Regions from separate parts of the Chromobacterium sp. INPA-IVC genome, predicted to be linked through region 2. Evidence: predicted binding sites of a transcription regulator. Region 2 holds the regulator's gene; each other region holds the start of a gene.
The links. The regulator sigma-54, encoded in region 2, starts transcription at its own class of promoters, with help from an activator protein. The targets are predictions, from matches to a motif close to CTGGCACGCTTCATGCTT.
Positions count from the first base shown of each region.

Region 1 (4,807 bases), on a different contig from region 2:
ACGGCGTCAGGCCGGCGCTATACACCATGTCGTAGGCCAGCGTGCGCGAGGTGAACACGCCGTGCGGCAGCGGCGGCATCTCGTTGTTCAGACTGGTGGAGGTGGCGTTGATGACGATATCGAAGCTGCGGCCTTCCAGCGCGGGGTAGCCGACCGCCTCCACCTTGCCGTAGCGGGCGAAGTGATGAGCCAGCGCCTCGGCCTTGATCACGGTGCGGTTGACGATGGTCAGGCTGGCGGGCTTCTGCTCCAGAATCGGCTCCAGCACGCCGCGCACCGCGCCGCCGGCGCCCAGGATCAGCACGCGTCGACCGGCGATCGGGTAATCCAGGTTTTCCACGATGTCGCGCACCAGGCCGACGCCGTCGGTGTTGTCGCCGTAGACCTTGCCGTCGCGGAAGGCCAGCGTGTTGACCGCCTCGGCCGCGCGCGCGCGCTCGGTCAGCTCGGACGCGTAGCGGAAGGCGTCGCCCTTGAACGGCAGCGTGATGTTCAGCCCCTTGCCGCCCTTGGCCACGAATTCGCCCACCACCTCGTTGAAGCGGCCGATGTCGGCGAACAGGCGCTCATAGCTGATGTCCTCTCCGGTGGCCCGGGCGAACTCCTCATGGATGAACGGCGACTGGCTGTGGGAGATCGGGTTGCCGATTACGGCGTAACGGTCGGTCATGTCCGGCTTTCCAAAATGCGATATGTTTTGTGCGGCCAAGGCGCCGCCGACAAAACCTCCCGGCGCGCCCTGAAACCGGGCGCGCGCCCATCGGGAATGCGCCGTACGGCGCGTCGTGGCTTTGTCGACAGATCGAAGCTGCGGGTTCACCCCACACTTTGCCGCTTAACGCCGCAAACTTCAACCGCCTCGGACAAGGACTGCGCTCAACCCTGCACCCACGGCAGGCCGCGCCAGCGCCAGCCGCCGACCGAGTTGCGGTGGCCGTCGCCGTCGCGGTCGCCCTCGAAGCCTTCCAGCACGTTGTACACCTCGCTGTAGCCGTTGTCCGCCGCCAGCCGCGCCACTTGATCGGAACGGGCGCCGGAACGGCAGATCACCAACAGCACCGCCTCCGGGTCCACCTGATGAGTCAACTGGGCCAGAAAGTTGGGATTCGGCTCCATGCCGGGATAGCTGCGCCATTCGATGTTCACCGCGCCGGGCACGGTGCCGACGAATTGCCACTCCGCATGGCTGCGCACGTCCAGCAGCACCGCCTTGGGCAGGCCTTGCATCAATTCATAGGCCTCGTCGGGCAGCACCGCTCCGCTGTAGGACAGGCCCAACTGTTCGGCGCGCTGGTGCGCGGCCTCCAGAATCAGTTTCATTCTGCTCATCTGTTTTCCTCCTGCAACACTTCGGGCTTATGTTGGCGATTATCGACCCGCCCGGCATGACTGGCAAATTGCACCACATCGGTGCACCGCCCGGATCGAGGCACCAGATTGGTTCAAGCTCAGTCATTCCAGCCGGCTGGATAAGCCAAAGCGGCTATGACACAATGCAGCAGCAGCGTTTCAGAGGCTGGCACGCTTCCTGCTTGCCGGGGACGTACCAAAATTTTCACGCACTTGCCCTTGGGTGCCCGTTGCCTTCCAGGAGATAAAACATGGCAGTAGCCGACGTAGTCAAACTGATCCAAGAAAACGACGTCAAATTTGTCGATCTGCGCTTCACCGACACCCGCGGCAAAGAACAGCACGTCTCCATCCCGGCGCATGTGCTGCTGGAAGACGCCGACGAGTGGTTCGAGCGCGGCCACGCCTTCGACGGCTCCTCCATCGCCGGCTGGAAAGGCATCCAGGCTTCCGACATGCTGCTGATGGCCGACCCTGCCACCGCCCGCCTCGATCCGTTCTTCGACGAGCCGACCGTGTTCATGCACTGCGACGTGATCGATCCGGCCGACGGCAAGGGCTACGACCGCGACCCGCGCTCCATCGCCAAGCGCGCCGAAGCCTACCTGAAGGCATCCGGCCACGGTGACACCGCCTACTTCGGCCCGGAGCCGGAATTCTTCATCTTCGACAGCATCACCTGGGGCGCCGACATGTCCGGCTGCTTCGTCAAGATCAAGGCCGAGGAAGCCGCATGGGCGTCCGCCGAGGAATTCGAAGGCGGCAACATGGGCCACCGCCCGGGCATCAAGGGCGGCTACTTCCCGGTGCCGCCGGTGGACTCCTCGCAGGACATCCGCTCCGCGATGGTGCTGCTGCTGGAAGAACTGGGCGTGCCGGTTGAAGTGCACCACCACGAAGTGGCCACCGCCGGCCAGAACGAGATCGGCACCAAGTTCAGCACGCTGACCCAGCGCGCCGACTGGACCCAGATCCTGAAGTACGTGGTGCACAACGTCGCCCACAGCTACGGCAAGACCGCCACCTTCATGCCCAAGCCCATCGTCGGCGACAACGGTTCCGGCATGCACGTCCACCAATCCATCTGGAAGGACGGCAAGAACCTGTTCGCGGGCGAAGGCTACGCCGGCCTGTCCGACACCGCGCTGTACTACATCGGCGGCATCATCAAGCACGCCAAGGCGCTGAACGCGATCACCAACCCGGGCACCAACTCCTACAAGCGCCTGGTGCCGCACTACGAAGCGCCGGTGAAGCTGGCCTACTCGGCCAAGAACCGCTCCGCCTCGATCCGCATCCCGCACGTGGCCAGCCCGAAGGGCCGCCGCATCGAAGCGCGCTTCCCGGATCCGCTGGCCAACCCGTACCTGTGCTTCTCCGCGCTGCTGATGGCCGGCCTGGACGGCATCCAGAACAAGATCCACCCGGGCGACGCCGCGGACAAGAACCTGTACGACCTGCCGCCGGAAGAAGACAAGCTGATCCCGACCGTGTGCGCCAGCCTGGACGAAGCGCTGGCCGCGCTGGACAAGGACCGCGAGTTCCTGACCCGCGGCGGCGTGTTCTCCAACGAGTGGATCGACGCCTACATCGAACTGAAGATGCAGGAAGTCAACCTGGCCCGCATGACCACCCACCCGGTGGAATTCGCGATGTACTACTCGCTGTAAGCAGAAAACGCGTCAATTGGAACGGCAGCCCAGGCTGCCGTTTTTCTTGCTCTCGCATAAATGACGCGGCGGCCCGATTTGCTTATCATGCAAGGGCGATCCACACCCTGTATCCGGACGATGAAGACATTCGCACTCTGCTTGCTGCTGGCCTGCGGGGCGGCCCAGGCGGCCACCATCTACAAGTACGTCGACCCGCAAGGCAACGTCACCTACACCAATGTGCCGATCCGCGGCGCGCAGCCGATCAAGCTGAATCCGCTGTCGTCCTATCCCAGCCAGCGCGCCAAGAACAACGGCGCCTCCGCCGGCAAGCCCGCCGCGTCCGGCGGCTATCCCAATGTGGACGCCGATACCCAGAAGCAGCGCGACGGCGGCCGCAAAAAGATACTGGAGCAGGAGCTGTCCAACGAAGCCAAGGCGCTGGACGCCGCCAAGAAGGCGCTGGATGAAGGCAAGGCGGTGCGGCTGGGAGACGAGGCCCGCAACTACCAGAAGTATCTGGACCGGGTGCAAAAACTGCAGAACGAAGTCACCGACCGCGAAAAGAACGTCCAGGCTCTGAAGAAGGAACTCGGCCTGCCATAGCCATACGCACCATTATGGTGCACACTTGAGCCAGGACGCGCGTCCGCGCCCCGCGGCGCGGTCCTACGGGCTGGCGCGCTTATTGCTGCGTTCAGCGCGACACCACCATCCAAGCCATCCCATGACGATACCCAGCTTTGCCGGACTGGAGCTCCTGGACACCCCGGTGCTGATCTGCGACGCCGACGCCGCGCTGCGCTTCGTCAATCCCGCCTGCGAAAACCTGCTGGCGCTGGGCAGCCGCGAGTTGCTGCGCCACGCGCTGCCCGACCTGTTCCAGCCCTGCCCCGAACTGCTCCAGGCGCTCTCCACCGCGCTCGGCCAGGGCGCCAGCTACATCGAGCACGACCTGGAGCTGAAGCCGCTGCACAACGACGCGGCGCTGCACGTGATGCTGTCGATCACGCCGATCGATGTCGAAGGCTGCCAGGCGCTGATCGAGCTCAGGCCGCTGGACCAGCAGCTGAAGATCGCCAACGAAGAGCGCTCGCTGATGCAGCACCAGGCCAACCGCGAGCTGATCCGCAATCTGGCGCATGAGATCAAGAACCCGCTGGGCGGCATCCGCGGCGCGGCGCAGCTGCTGGAGCACGAGCTGGCCGACCGGCCGGAGCTGAAGGAATACACCGAGGTGATCACCGAGGAGGCGCTGCGGCTGCAGACGCTGGTGGACCGCCTGCTGGCGCCGCACCGCAGCCACAACCGCGGGCCGATCAACATCCACGAGGTGCTGGAGCGGGTGCGCAGCATCGCGCTGGCCCAGCATCCGCAAGGCCTCGCCGTGGTCCGCGACTACGACACCAGCTTGCCGCTGCTGTCCGCCGACAAGGAACAGCTGATCCAGGTGGTGCTCAACATCGTCAACAACGCGGTGCAGGCGCTGCGCGGCCAGGGACGCATCACGCTGCGCACCCGGGTGGCGCGGCAGATCACGCTGGCGCGCAAACGCCACCAGCTGGCACTGAAATTGCAGATCGTCGACGATGGCCCCGGCATTCCCGACGACATCCGCGACCACATCTTCTACCCGCTGGTCACCGGCCGCGCCGAAGGCACCGGCCTGGGGCTGACCTTGGCCCAGGCCTTCGTCCACCAGCACGGCGGCAGCATAGAGTTCGACTCTCGGCCGGGCCAGACCTGCTTCACCGTGCTGCTGCCCTTCGGCGGCGAAGCCGGATAACGACAAAAGAACACGAGGA
Region 1 is NZ_JBTNLS010000004.1:84,070-88,876, forward strand. It holds gene aroE (shikimate dehydrogenase) at 1-670, opposite strand, end outside; gene ACX17K_RS08020 (rhodanese-like domain-containing protein) at 877-1,329, opposite strand; gene glnA (type I glutamate--ammonia ligase) at 1,602-3,020, shown strand; gene ACX17K_RS08030 (DUF4124 domain-containing protein) at 3,141-3,608, shown strand; gene glnL (nitrogen regulation protein NR(II)) at 3,730-4,788, shown strand.
Region 1: a site for sigma-54 is predicted at 1,517-1,534, ahead of glnA (type I glutamate--ammonia ligase). Genes of this name have one in related genera too.

Region 2 (4,807 bases):
GCTCCAGCACCTCGGCCAGCATTTCCTGTTCCAGCAATATGCTTTCCTCCACCGTGATGCCGGTGTCGGACAGGGGATGGCGGCGACGGGTTTCGGAGAAGCGTTTGACCAGGGTTTCCGGCTTGGCCTCCAGGAACAGCAGCCGCACATCGATGCCTTGGGCCTTCAGGGATTCCACCACCTTGGGCAGCGCGCCCAGCGTGGGGCCGGAGCGGGTGTCCACGCTGATGGCGATGTCCTTGTAGCCGAAGTCGGCATACATCGCCATCGCTTCCGGCAGCATGGTGGCGGGCAGGTTGTCCACGCAGTAGAAGCCCGAGTCTTCCAGCGCGCGCAGTGCCACCGACTTGCCGGAACCGGACAGGCCGCTAATCAATATCAGGCGCATTTTCCTGGTCTCGCAAGAAATTGGTGTGGCGTTCGATGAATTCGCGGGTGCTGTCGATGCCGCGCAGCTGCAGGATGTAGTTGCGCACGGCGGCCTCCACCAGCACCGCCAGGTTGCGGCCGGCGGCCACGGGCAGCACTACCTTGCGCACGGTGACGCCGATGATGTCCTGGGTCTCGGACTGGATGTTCAGCCTATCCAGCGCCTGCATCGCCTGGTCGTTGGCCTTGACCAGATGGATGATCAGTTTCAGCACCTTCTTGGGGCGGACCGCGGTCTCGCCGAAGATGGTGCGGATGTTGAGGATGCCGAGGCCGCGCACTTCCAGGAAGTCGCGCAGCAGCGGCGGGCAGCGGCCTTCCAGCGTATCTGGGCCGATGCGGTACAGCTCGACGGCGTCATCGGCCACCATGCCGTGGCCGCGGGAGATCAACTCCAGCGCCAGCTCGCTCTTGCCCATCGCGGAGTCGCCCATGATCAGCACGCCGATCTCGAACACGTCGAGGAACACGCCGTGCAGCACGGTCGACACCGCCAGCGCGCGGGCCAGGTAGATCCGCAGCACGTCCATCAGGTACGGGCTTTCCAGCGTGCTGCACATCAGGGGCACGTTGTGGCTGTGGCAGTAGTCGCGCAGCAGCCGGGGCACCGGCTGGTTGTTGGTGACCATCACCACCGACATGCTCTTGTGGAACAGCTGGTCCAGCGCGGTCTTGGCCGCCGACTGCTCCAGTTTGTTCAGGTAGTCGACCTCGGCGAGGCCCAGCACTTGCACCCGGTTGGGGTGGATGAAGTTCAGGTGGCCGACCAGGGCCAGCGTCGGGCGCTGGTCGTCGTTGCCGATCACGTTGTCGGAGCCGCCGGTGCCGGCGACCCAAGTCAGATTCAGCTTCTGCTGGTTTTCCTGATACAGCCGGCGCACGGTGATGCTAGGCATGGGGCGTCCATTCGCAAAGCAGCTTGTACAGTTCGTCGCGCGCGCCGGTGCCCAGCATCTGCTCGCGCATCTGGCGGCTGGAGAACAGCTGCGCCAGCTCCGACAGCACCTGCAGGTGCAGGTCGGTGGCGTGCTCGGGGACCAGCAGCACGAACAGGCATTGCACCGGCTTGCCGTCCGGCGCGTCGAAGGGAATGGGCGCCTTCAGGCGGATGAACACGCCAGTGGCTTCCTTGAGGCCGCGCGCGCGGCCGTGGGGAATGGCCACGCCCTGGCCGAGTCCGGTGGAGCCCAGTTTTTCACGGCTGAACAGGCTGTCGAAAACCTCGCTGCGGGCGATGCCGCGGGTATTCTCCACGAGCAGCCCCACTTGTTCGAACACCCGCTTCTTGCTGGCGACGTCCAGATCCAGCAGGATATGGTCCGGGGTCAGGATCTTGCCGATGAGAGTCATGTTGGATTATGCATGCGGCTCTTGGGGTGAAACTGTGAATTCTACGTTGCCTTGATAGTACTGAAAACCGGCAAGCGCAAAGAAAAACGGGAACCGTCAGGCTCCCGTTGTCTTCAGCTAGGCCTTACAGCGTGGCCTGGGTCTGAGACGCTTCGCCCGAGCCCAGCGCGCGGTGCTCGGTCAGCTTTTCCTTGTACTTCAGGACTTGGCGGTCCAGCTTGTCCATCAGGAGGTCGATGGCGGCGTAGAGGTCGGCCTCGGAAGCTTCGATGTGGATGTCCTTGCCGGACAGGTGCACATTGACTTCAGCCTTCTGGACCAGCTTGTCCACCGACAGGGTGACGGAGATATCGATCACGTGGTCGACATGGCGGGTAATGCGCTCGAGCTTGTTCTCGATGTATTCGCGCAGCGACGGGGTGACTTCCAGGTGCAGGCCAGTTACTTTGAGGTTCATACCCTAGCTCCTTCTGGTGTTGACCACCCGGTCGGGTTGCCGGGCGGCATTGTATTCTTGAGGCGCCCTACAGTGCCTTGCGCAGATTCACCGCCGGAATCTGCATGGCTTCACGATACTTGGCTACGGTGCGTCTGGCAACCTGTATTCCCTGCTTGGCCAGCGCGTCGGCGATGGCGCTGTCGGACAACGGCTTCGCGCGGTCCTCGGCGTCTATCATGCCGCGGATATGGGCCTTGATCGCCGTGGCGGAGCACTCTCCGCCGCTTTCAGTTTCCAGCGAACTGCCGAAGAAATACTTGAGTTCGAACAAGCCCCGCGAACAAAGCAGGTATTTCTGGCTGGTGGATCGGGAAACGGTGGATTCGTGCAGGCCCAGTTCTTCCGCGATGTCCCGCAGGATCAGCGGGCGCATCGCCACTTCGCCGTGCTCAAAGAACGATTGCTGGCGCTCAACGATAGCTTCCGCCACTTTGAGTATGGTGTCAAACCGTTGCTGGATGTTCTTGACCAGCCAGCGCGCCTCCTGCAAACGGCCGGACATTTCGCCGCCGGCGCGCTGGTCGGCCAGCATGCGCTCGTACAGCCGGTTGACTCGCAGGCGGGGCATCGCCGCGCGATTGAGCTCGGCCGCCCAGCGGCCGCGCAGCTTGCGCACGCTGATGTCGGGAATCACGTAATGGATGTCGCCGTGGCCGAAGCCGGTGGCCGGGTGCGGGTTGAGGCGGGCGATCAGCGCCTGCGCGCCGCGCAGCGCCGCGTCGTCGCAGCGCAGCAGCTTTTTCAGCTTGGCGTAGTCGCGGCCGCCGAGCAGGGCCAGGTGCTCGCGGACGATGGCCAGCGCCAGCGCGTGCCCGGGCTCGCCGCCGGGAAGGCGCTGCAGCTGAAGCGTCAGCGATTCTGCCAGCGAGCGGGCGCCGACGCCTGCGGGATCGAATTGCTGCAGCAGCTTGAGGCCCACGGCCAGCTCGTCGACTTCCAGCTCCAGCTCCAGCGGCAGGTTGCCGGCCAGCTCGTCCAGCTCCAGCGGCAGGTAGCCGTCGTCGTCCAGCTCCTCGATCAGCAGGCGCATCACCGCGCGGTCGCGGTCGGAGAGGGCGATCTCGCTCAATTGGGTCAGCAGGTGTTCGCGCAGGCTGACCGGGCAGGGCACGTTGAGCATGGGGTCGAAGTCGTCGTCGTCCCCCCTGCGGCTGCCCGCGCCCCAATCTAGTAGCTCGCCGGCGCTGTCGTCGCGTCCATCCGCCTCTTGCGGCTCGGCCGCGCTTTCGGGCTGCTCCGCGCTGTCGGCCGCGGCTTCGCCGTCGCGGGGCTCGTCGCCGCGCTCCAACAGCGGATTGTCCAGCAGGAAACGCTCCACCTCCGTCTGCAGGTCCAGCGTGGACAGTTGCAGCAACTTGATCGATTGCTGCAGCTGCGGCGTCAGCGTCAGTTGCTGGGATACCTTGAGCTGAAGTGCCTGTTTCATCGTTTACAGATGGAAGTGCTCGCCGAGGTAGACCTCGCGCACTCTCTCGTTGTTGACCAGTTCTTCCGGCTCGCCGGAGGCCAGCACCGAGCCGTCGCTGATGATGTAGGCGCGGTCGCAGATGCGCAGCGTCTCGCGCACGTTGTGGTCGGTGATTAGCACGCCGATGCCGCGCTCCTTCAGGAAGGAGATGATCTTCTGGATGTCGATCACCGCGATCGGGTCCACGCCGGCGAACGGCTCGTCCAGCAGGATGAAGCGCGGGCGGGTGGCCAGCACGCGGGCGATCTCCACCCGGCGGCGCTCGCCGCCGGACAGCGACAGCGCGTTGCTGTCGCGCAGGTGGCCGATGTTGAGGTCGTCCAGCAGCAGGTCCAGCTCTTTCTCCAGCTCCTTGCCCTTGAGGCCGGAGATTTCCAGGATGGCGGCGATGTTCTCTTCCACCGTCATGCGGCGGAAGATGGACGCCTCCTGCGGCAGGTAGCCGAGGCCGAGCTGGGCGCGCTGATGGATCGGGTAGTGGGTGATGGACGCGTCGTCCAGGCGGATGTCGCCGTCGTCGGCGCCGATCAGGCCGACGATCATGTAGAAGCTGGTGGTCTTGCCGGCGCCGTTGGGACCGAGCAGGCCGACGACTTCGCCGCTCTCGATGCTGAGCGACACGTCTTTGACCACGGTGCGCTTCTTGAAGCGCTTTTTCAGGTTGGTGACGGTGAGGATGCTGTGCTTCATTGCGCGGCGGCTCCGGCGGCGGGCTTGGCGGCCGCCGGTTGCGACGCGGTGTTCTTCGGCTGCAGGATCACGGTGGTGCGTCCGCCCTTGCCGGCGTTGGCGCCGCCGCCCATCACCTGGTAGACCTCGCTCTGGGTGTCGTAGGTGATCACGTTGCCGATCACGAGGTCGCCGTTGCGCTTGACGCGGGCGTTGCCGGTCAGCACCGCGAAGTGCTTGGCGCTGTCGTAGTCCAGCTTGCTGGACTGGCCTTCGATCCAGCCGCTGTTGTTGTCCAGCTTCTGGCGGAAGGTGACGATGCGGCCGGTGGCCTGCAGCGTCTGGTTGCCTTGCGGGTCTTGGGTGGCGACCACCTTGTCGGCGTTCAGGCG
Region 2 is NZ_JBTNLS010000006.1:215,869-220,675, reverse strand. It holds gene rapZ (RNase adapter RapZ) at 1-388, opposite strand, end outside; gene hprK (HPr(Ser) kinase/phosphatase) at 369-1,325, opposite strand; gene ptsN (PTS IIA-like nitrogen regulatory protein PtsN) at 1,318-1,779, opposite strand; gene hpf (ribosome hibernation-promoting factor, HPF/YfiA family) at 1,904-2,236, opposite strand; gene ACX17K_RS12750 (RNA polymerase factor sigma-54) at 2,304-3,704, opposite strand; gene lptB (LPS export ABC transporter ATP-binding protein) at 3,708-4,436, opposite strand; gene lptA (lipopolysaccharide transport periplasmic protein LptA) at 4,433-4,807, opposite strand, start outside.

Region 3 (4,807 bases), on a different contig from region 2:
CGACAGTCATCACCGCGGCCACGCGGCCGGCATCCGTAGACATGCCATGCGCGGCGTATGCCTGAGCGGATCGCCCCGCCAGGCTCGCCAACGGCTTCATCTCCGGCTCCTGGCTAGCTGCGAGCACTGCGGCAAACTGAGGGCAATAGTCAGGAAAGCTCGCGATCGCCAGCGCCAGGCTTGCCTGGGCAGCCTCCGGCTGATGAGCCAAAGCTTGCAGCTGGCTGAGCTTGACCAGCGTGGATGGATAAGGCTGCCACTTGGCAAACTGTTCGAAACGAGGAAGCTCAAGCGCCAGCATTTCCCGGGTCGGCACCAGATAGTTCGCCAGCATGAGATTGGTCTCCGCAGTCCAGAACGGATTCAAACCCGCCTTTTCCAGGAAGATGATCCTCTGCTGATTTTCGGCAATCGATCGTGTCGGATAATTGTATCGAATCAGCTTCGGAAACAAAAAAGCGCCGCCGGCGACATGCGCCCACATCGCGCTGCCGGCCAACAAGCAGAGGCCATTGCGCAGCAGTCGGGAAAAAGGCAGCGTCAACGCCGCGGCAGGCGACAAGGCGCATATCAGCGTCAACATTGCCAAAAACGGCATATACCATAGCGGAAACTCAAACTGGCTATGGATCAGTATTGCCGCGGCGATGCTGATCAACATCATGTTCTCGGGTGTTTGCCTGCCCCTTCCCATATAGGGGAAAAGGCACCAAACCAGCCCGACCAGAACAGTCAGCGCGCCGGATAAGCCTGTTTCAGCCAATAGCTGGAAGAAAAGGTTGTGGCAGTGCGTAAACAACCAACTTTCCGGCGCCTTGGGCAGTCCTCCAAACGCCTCCAGACGAACAGACTCGGCCGCGTAACTGCCCAGTCCTCCCCCCACCCAAGGATGCGCCAGAAAGACTTCCCACGCCTTGCTCCATTCTATCCGCCTCCTGGCGCCGAAACCTGCGTCCATCAGACGATCCGAACCGCTCTGCATCTGCAGATGCAATCCCAAATGATTCAGCCCGGCAATGATCTCCCGGTTGAATACCTGCAACAACACCAGCAGGATGACTGCGGACAGCATCGCGTGCAGCATGCGTTTCAGCACTGGATCCGCTGGCGATCGGCGATACCAGAACCATGCGACGCATGCCCAGGCCAAACCATACGCCAACACCAGCCGGGCTCCCGTCCAGGTCATGAACAACGCCAGAAATAAAAGAACGGCAAAGCAGAAACCCATTCTCAACGCACCGCGCGCATACAACAGGCAAACCGCGGGAATGGCCCATGCCACATACTCGGCATACATATTGCGCTGGCCGACATTCCCGAGCAGATCCGTCGGCGAACCCATATTGAACAACACCCAACCGCGGAAAAGCGGCGCCAGTCCCACGATCTGTATCGCGCCCAATATGATCTGGAGCGAAGCGCCCAACACCAAGCAAGCTGCCAAGAGCGCGCACCACCTCTCCCTGCTTATATGGGCGGCGTTGCTGACGAACAGGGAAAGAAACAGCATGCAGCACAAGGCGCCAAGAGCGGGAATGGCGAACAGGAAATTCTGATACCAGAGTCCGGACAAATAGCCCCATTGCAACAATAGCGCGGCTAATACCAACACCACTCGCGGAATGGCCAGCAGCTCTGCCCGAGTCGAAAGAAGCAATATCGACGCCAAACCACAGCCGCCGACGGCAAGCGCATTGCTCCACCAATCCTGAAAGGGAGGGTAGCGAGCGAAGTTCAGAAAAGGAGAAATGAAAAGCAGGGCGTACAGCAAGGCCAGCAAGCCGCCGCTACGAATATTGTTCGAAATATTGCCGCTCACCACCTCGCGCCCCCATGCTTGATATGCAATCGCATTCTCGCTTGGAATGCGCCAAAAAAGAAAGGAGGCGCATGCGCCTCCTGTTCCATCACTGCATTCTAAGCATCAATTCCGGCAAGTCGTCGGAACCACATTCGCGGTCAAGCCGTTCATCGTATAGCCGGTAGGCGCCGTGCCTACCGCAGATGCGGCGGAGTAATAGCAACCCCAGGTGATGCTGCCGGACCCGACGGTCGGCACCAGCGCGATCGCGCTGCCTGAAGACACTGTGCCATTGAAGGCAACGTAGATGATGCCGTTGGCACCAACCGCTACGCCCTGGACGGAAGTGCCCTGAATGGTGGTGGCAAGCCCATAGAGGGAGTTCAAAGGAGCGGTACCGCTCGCCCACGCGTTATTGGTCGAATAATATTCTGCCACCGCTGTCTGCGCGGCAGAGGCAAGCTGCAAGCCTTCCGACACCCGCGCGCGTTTCGAGTAGTCCTGATAAGCCGGAATCGCGATCGCGGCCAGGATGCCGACGATGGCCACCACGATCATCAGTTCGATCAGCGTGAAGCCCTGTTGTTTATGCTGTTTCTTCATGTTGAACTCCCAGTTTGAGCCAAGCTTAGCCAAAGCGGAGGCAGGCGCGTTTGCGCATCCCTCCCTCCCATCTTCAAAGGTCGCGGGTTTGCCCCGTCATGTTGTACCGAAACCAGCCAGCACGAAACATGCCAGCCCCGCAAAGAGCAGCCATCGGCGCCGGCCCGGGCACAGCTTTGTCAGCATAGGTCAGAAACTGCCGTTTTTCGTCACCCCGACTGCCCGTTCGGACTGTGCTAGCATCGCTTTCCCACCCGGATACACAGGAGCCGCCGCATGAGCAACCAAGCCTGGCTGGAGCGCAGTTTCGCCGCCGTCTGGCACCCCTGCACCCAGATGAAGCGCCACGAGCGGCTTCCCATCGTACCCATCGCCAGCGCGGACGGCGTATGGCTGACCGATTTCGACGGCAAGCGCTACCTGGACGGCGTCAGCTCCTGGTGGGTGAACCTGTTCGGCCACGGCCACCCGCGGATCAAGCAAGCGGTGCGCGAGCAGCTGGACCGGCTGGAGCACGTGATGCTGGCCGGCTTCACCCACCGCCCGGTGGTGGAGCTGTCCGAACGCCTGGCCAAGCTATCCGGCCTCGGCCATGCCTTTTACGGCTCCGACGGCGCCAGCGCCACCGAAATCGCGCTGAAAATGAGCTTTCATTACTGGAAGAATGTCGGCCGGCCGCAGAAAAGCCGTTTCGTCAGTCTGGAAAACAGCTATCACGGCGAAACCGTCGGCGCGCTGGCGGTCACCGACGTGCCGCTGTTCTCGTCCACCTACGCCGAGCTGCTGAAGCCCGGCCTGCGCGCGCCCAGCCCGGACGCCCGCCAGGCAGGACCCGGCGAAAGCGCGGCTGATGTCGCGCTGCGCGCCGCCCGCTCGCTGGAAAATCTGCTGGCCAAGCATGGCGGCGAGGTCGCCGCGGTGATCGTCGAGCCGCTGGTCCAAGGGGCCGCCGGCATGGCGATGTACGATCCGGTCTACCTGACCGAGCTGCGCCGGCTGTGCGACCGCTACGAAGTGCATCTCATCGCGGACGAGATCGCCGTCGGCTTCGGCAGAACCGGCAGCTTCTTCGCCTATCAGCAGGCCGGCGTCACGCCGGACTTCCTGTGCCTGTCCAAAGGCATCACCGGCGGCTTCCTGCCTTTGTCCTGCGTGCTGACCCGGGACGAAATCTACCACGCCTTCTACCATGACGACGTGGCGCGCGGCTTCCTGCACTCGCACAGCTACACCGGCAACGCGCTCGCCTGCGCGGCCGCGTTGGCGGTGCTGGACATCTTCGACGACGACAACGTGCTGGAGGCCAACCGGCTCAAGGCCGCCGATTTCACCGAGCGGATGCGCCCGCTGGCCAGCCGGCCCGAAATCCGCCATTTCCGCCATCAGGGGATGATCTGGGCCTTCGACGTCGAAACCACGCGCTCCGACTTTGCATTGGCTTATTTTTCGGCCATGCTGAAACGCGGATGCCTGTTGCGGCCGATAGGCAAAACGGTCTACTTCATGCCGCCGTATACGCTGAAACCCGAAGAGATGGACTGGCTGCTGACGGCCAGCCTCGACGCGCTGGACGAGGTGCTGGCAGGAACAAGCGCCGGCGGCGACGCCACCCCGCTGCCCTGAGCGCCTCCATCCCTTCCCTTTCGCAGCGCCCGCCTCGGAGCCATGCCCGAATGCCGCCACTCGTCTTGCCGAAGAAGGATATGGACCCGCAACTCGTCGACACCCAGCCAGCCAGCGTCGCAGCCTGGCTGGAGCGCCTCCCTTACACCGACCTTGCCGAATGCGGCAAGCTGCTGGGCCAGGGCCTCCACCAGCTGGGCCGCGTCCCGATGGATCCCATGCAGCGCTACAAGCTGCTCAAGCTCTATCTGAAAGCGCTGGATCGTTACTACCCCTTGCTGGAGAGCGAAGCCCAGCACGGCGATGCGGTCGCCTCCCCCAAGATGCGGCTGCTGGCGGCCATCGGCGTCAAGCTGTTCGCCAACCTGTTCCTGGCCTTCAAGCAGACGCTCAACGAGAAGCTGGCCCGCCATGCGCTGCTGGAGCGCGAGCAGCCCAAACAGGAACTGCTGCTGTACACGATGATGGCCGCGCGCCAATACCTGAACATCAGCCAGCAAAACTACTGTCCGCTGCCTCCCGGTTTCTGGCTCGACTGCCACCAGTTGTACGGGCTGGCGCTACAGCGCGGCTGGCAGGACAAATCACTGGCCGGCGACGACACGCTGGCCATCATGTATCGCCAATTGCTGCTGTTGGGACTCACCGCCACCAACCGACTATCGACCGGCGACATGCAGCTGGCCAGACAGCTGGCTTATGACCTGGCCAAGCAGGTGGAGCTGCTGCCGCTGGCGCAACTGCCGGAAGGCCGCCAGGGCTATGTGCTAGACCTGC
Region 3 is NZ_JBTNLS010000008.1:98,415-103,221, forward strand. It holds gene ACX17K_RS16165 (PglL family O-oligosaccharyltransferase) at 1-1,822, opposite strand, end outside; gene ACX17K_RS16170 (pilin) at 1,928-2,407, opposite strand; gene ACX17K_RS16175 (adenosylmethionine--8-amino-7-oxononanoate transaminase) at 2,684-4,030, shown strand; gene ACX17K_RS16180 (cyclic-di-GMP receptor FimW-related protein) at 4,111-4,807, shown strand, end outside.
Region 3: a site for sigma-54 is predicted at 2,525-2,542, ahead of ACX17K_RS16170 (pilin). Genes of this name have one in related genera too.

Region 4 (4,807 bases), on a different contig from region 2:
GCGCGCGTCGTCGGCCGGATGGTTGGGCTGCAGCCGCACGCCCATCCGTCCCGGCAGGCCCTGGGTGTTGCGGAAGGCGGTGACGACGCGGCATTTGCGCGCCGCCTGCACCAGGTCCTGGTTGCGCATCAGCTTGGACACGGCCGCAGCCATTTCCGGGGTGAGGCCGGGAGCCAGCGCCGCCAGCGTCTCCGCGGTGGCGGCGTCGGACAGCAGCCAATCGCGCAGGCCGCCCACGGTCAGGTGGGAGACGGCGGCGAAGGCGGCGGCATCGTGGCTGTCGAGGATCAGCCGGGTGACTTCGTCTTCCTCGTAGGGAATCAGCGCCTGGTTGAGAAAGACAGTCAGCGGCAGATCGGCCAGGCACATTTGCGCCGCCACCCGCTCCTCGGCGCTGGCGGCGGCGACGCCGGCCAGCTGGTCGCCTGAGCGCAGCGGACTGGCGCGCGCCAGCAGCGTTTTCAGGTCGGCGAAGCGGTAGGTCCGCGGTCCTATGGCGATGGCGTGGCTCATGTCGTGGCCTTGACGGGGTCGGGTTGGGCTTCGGATGGCGCGCTGTGCAGCATCGCGTCTTGGGCAGCTTCGGCGCGCTGACGGGTGGTGGCGAGAAAGTACAGATAGCCGGCAGTGAACATCGCGGCGAAGATGCCGGCCAGCAGCCGGTTGTAATAGACCATGGCGACCAGGCAGATCAGCGAACAGCCCAGCGCCAGCGCTGGCAGCCATGGATAGCAGGGCGCGGAGAATGGCCGGGGCAGCGCCGGTTCGCGGCCGCGCAGCCGGAACAGCGCCAGCATCGACACGATGTACATGACGATGGCGCCTAACACCGACAGCGTGACGATGTTGGCGGTCAGCGGCTGGCCGGCGATCTGCACCAGATCGTCGCTGAAAATGGCGGCGATGCCGACCGCGCCGCCGGCCAGTATGGCGCGGTGCGGCGTCTTGAAGCGCGGATGGACGGCGGCCAGCGCGCGCGGCAGGTAGCCGGCCCGCGCCAGCGCGAAGATCTGCCGCGAATAGCCCATGATGATGCCGTGGAACGATGCCACCAGGCCGAACAGGCCCAGCCACACCAGCATGTGCAGCCAGCCGCTGTGCTCGCCGACGATCAGCTTCATCGCCTGCGGCAGCGGGTCGTTGATGTTGGCCAGCCGGCTCCAGTCGCCCGCGCCGCCGGCCATCACCATCACGCCGAAGGCCAGCGCCACCAGGGTGAGGATGCCGGCGATGTAGGCGCGCGGGATGGTGCGGGCCGGGTCCTTGGCTTCTTCGGCCGCCATCGCCGCGCCCTCTATCGCCAGGAAGAACCAGATCGCGAACGGCAGCGCGGCGAACATGCCGCCGACGGCGCCCCAATGGAAGGCGTCCTGCCCGGCCCAGCCGTGGCGCATGAAGTTGTCCCAGCTGAAGCCCGGCGCCACCACACCCATGAACACCAGCAGTTCGAAGATGGCCAGTAGCGTGACCGCCAGCTCGAACATCGCGGCGATGCCGACCCCGGCGATGTTCAGCGCCATGAACGCGAGATAGGCGCCGCAGGCGGTCCACTTGGGCGCCAGCGACGGGAATTGCACATTGAGATAAGCGCCGATGGCCAGCGCGATGGCGGGCGGCGCGAACACGAATTCGCACAGCGTGGCGAAGCCGGCGACGAAGCCGCCCAGTGGGCCGAAGGCGCGGCGGGCGTAGGCGAAGGGCCCGCCGGCGTGCGGAATGGCGGTGGTCAGCTCGGTGAAGCTGAAGATGAAGGCCGTGTACATCAGCGCGACGAACAGCGTGGCGCACAGAAAGCCCAGCGTGCCGGCCTGCGCCCAACCGTAGCTCCAGCCGAAGTATTCGCCGGATATCACCAGCCCCACGGCGATGCCCCATAGTTGCCAGCCGCCGAGCTTGCGCGCGAGGCCGGATGTCGATGCGTTCATGGCAGACTCCTGTCCGATTGGATGGCCTTCCCGTCGGGAAGGGCGGGCATTCCCGCATCGCCCGTTTATGCAAAAAGAATGCCAGCGTCCGCTGCCGATTTCAATGCGCGCCGCAGCATGGCTGTTTGCTGCGCGCGCCATGCTAGAATCGATGACGATACGCAATCAGGGGCAGGGGAAAGCAGATGTCAGGCAGCAGCATGGGACGATTGTTTACGGTGACTTCCTTCGGCGAGAGCCACGGGCCGGGCATAGGCTGCGTGGTGGACGGTTGTCCGCCGGGACTGGCCTTGACCGAGGCGGACATCCAGGCGGAGCTGGACCGCCGCAAGCCTGGCACCAGCCGCCATGTCACCCAGCGCCGCGAGCCGGACACCGTGGAAATCCTGTCCGGCGTCTACGAGGGCAAGACCACCGGCACGCCGATCGCGCTGCTGATCCGCAACACCGACCAGCGCAGCAAGGATTACGGCAATATCGCCGAGACTTTCCGCCCCGGCCATGCCGATTACTGCTACTGGCATAAATACGGCACCCGCGATCCGCGCGGCGGCGGCCGCTCCTCGGCGCGCGAGACTGCGGTGCGCGTCGCGGCCGGCGCCATCGCCAAGAAGTGGCTGAGCGAAAAATACGGCATCGTCATTCGCGGCCACATGACTCAGATCGGCGAAGTGCAGATGCCGTTCAAGGGCTGGGAGCATGTGGGCGGCAATCCCTTCTTCAGCGCCGATCCGGACATCGTGCCGCGGCTGGAAGAATATATGGACAGCATCCGCAAGAGCCTGGACTCGATCGGCGCGCGGCTGCGCGTGGTGGCCGACAATGTACCGGTGGGCTGGGGCGAGCCGGTGTTCGACCGCCTGGATGCTGACATCGCCTACGCGATGATGAGCATCAACGCGGTCAAGGGCGTGGAGATCGGCGCCGGCTTCGGCTGCGTGGCCCAGAGGGGCAGCGAGCACGGCGACGAGCTGACGCCGCAAGGCTTCGCCAGCAACCACGCCGGCGGCGTGCTGGGCGGCATCTCCACCGGCCAGCAGATCGACGTTTCCATCGCCATCAAACCGACGTCGTCCATCGCCCAGCCGCGCCGCTCGATCAACAAGCAGGGCGAGGCGGTGACCATGGAAACCCATGGCCGCCACGATCCCTGCGTCGGCATCCGCGCCACGCCGATCGCCGAGGCGATGCTGGCCCTGGTGCTGATCGACCACGCCTTGCGCCACCGCGCGCAATGCGGCGATGTGCGGGTGGAAACGCCGAGAATTGCGGGTCATATCGGCTAGAATGCACATATACCGGCCGGGCAGGCTCGAGGCCAGTTCAACCCTGGGATGACACCATGCTGAAAAATCTGATAGATGGATTGGCCGGACGTCTGAAGAAGAACGCGAATGAGGAAGAGGCCCCGCATCAGGAGGCGGGGCCGGAGCCGCTCGATACCATCATCCCGCCGCCGCCGGCGGAGGACGAGCCGGTCGACCTGCCCGCCACGCTGGGCTTTGTGTCCCACCAGCCGGTGATGGACCGCCAGCAGCGCGTCGTCGCCTACGATTTTTTCGTCCGCCAGGGCAAGCGCAACATCGAGGCCGGCAAGCAGCAGGAATTCGACCGGCTGCTGCTGGCCACGCTGCACAATATGGACATATTCCGGCTGCTGGCTTACCGCCGCGCCTTCGTCCACATCGCGATGACCTCGCTCGACGATCCGCAGTTGCGCGGCATGCCGGCGGGCAGCGTGATCTTCGTGCTGGAGCCGCTGCCGGGGATGGAGGTGGCGGAGCACATGCTGCGCCAGCTGGACGAGCTGCAGAAGCTCGGCCTGCGCTTCGCGCTGGAACCCGCCGCCTACGACCAGAACATGCTTAGCCCGGGATTGCAGGCCGATCTGTTCAGCCGCGTCGACTTCATGGTGCTGGACTTCGCGGGTCCGTCCACCCGGGTGCTGGCGCCCATCCTGGACCAGCTGCCCAAGCGCTATCCCGGCGCCCGATGGCTGGCGCGCAATGTCGGCACCGCCGAGGACATGGACGTTTGCCTGCGCGGGCCGGGCAACAATCGCTTCGCGCTGTTCCACGGCCCCTTCGTCACCACCGCCCACGCGCTGGAGGGCGGCAAGGTGGACACCAACCAGACCCGCGTGCTGCAGATCATGCGCCTATTGCGCACCAGCGCCGATCCCAAGGAAGTGGAAGCCCAGTTCAAACTGGACTCGGTGCTGCTGTTCAAGCTGCTGCGCTTCATCAATTCGCCGATACACGGCTTGTCGCGCAAGGTGCAGACGATAGAGGAAACCCTGTTGCTGCTGGGGCGCGAAACGCTGTTCAAGTGGTTGTCCATGTTGCTGTTCACTTCGCGCAAGGAGGACGGCACCGCCATCGCGCTGATGGAGAAATCGCTGATCCGCGCCCGCTTCATGGAGAAGCTGGGGGGATACCGCGGCAACAAGCTGGAGGCCGAGCATCTGTTCCTGACCGGGATGTTCTCGCTGCTGGACGTGCTGCTCAACCAGCCTTTTCCCGATGTGCTGGACCCGCTGGAGCTACCGCTGACGGTGAGGGAGGCGGTGGTGGAGGGCAAGGGCATCTTCTCGCCGCATCTGTCGCTGGCGATGGCCTGCGAGTTGGGCGACAACCCGCAGATCGAAGCGCTGGCCAGGGTGCTGGACTTCGACCTGGACCTGGCCAACCAGTATTACCTGGATGCGGTGGTGTGGGCGCAGGTGGTGTTGCGCGACAGCGAAGTGCACAACAACGTCGAGGCGGTTTAGCGCCGCCGGCCGCTGGGCCAGGCGGCTTGGGCGTCCGGCTCCTCGCGTGATCAGAACAGCATCAGCACGTCGTGCTCCGCCTGCTGGGAAAGATCCCCCCAGATCTCCTTGA
Region 4 is NZ_JBTNLS010000009.1:208,963-213,769, reverse strand. It holds gene ACX17K_RS18340 (ethanolamine ammonia-lyase subunit EutB) at 1-513, opposite strand, end outside; gene eat (ethanolamine permease) at 510-1,925, opposite strand; gene aroC (chorismate synthase) at 2,111-3,211, shown strand; gene ACX17K_RS18325 (EAL and HDOD domain-containing protein) at 3,268-4,695, shown strand; gene ACX17K_RS18320 (response regulator) at 4,746-4,807, opposite strand, start outside.
Region 4: a site for sigma-54 is predicted at 1,993-2,010, ahead of eat (ethanolamine permease). Genes of this name have one in related genera too.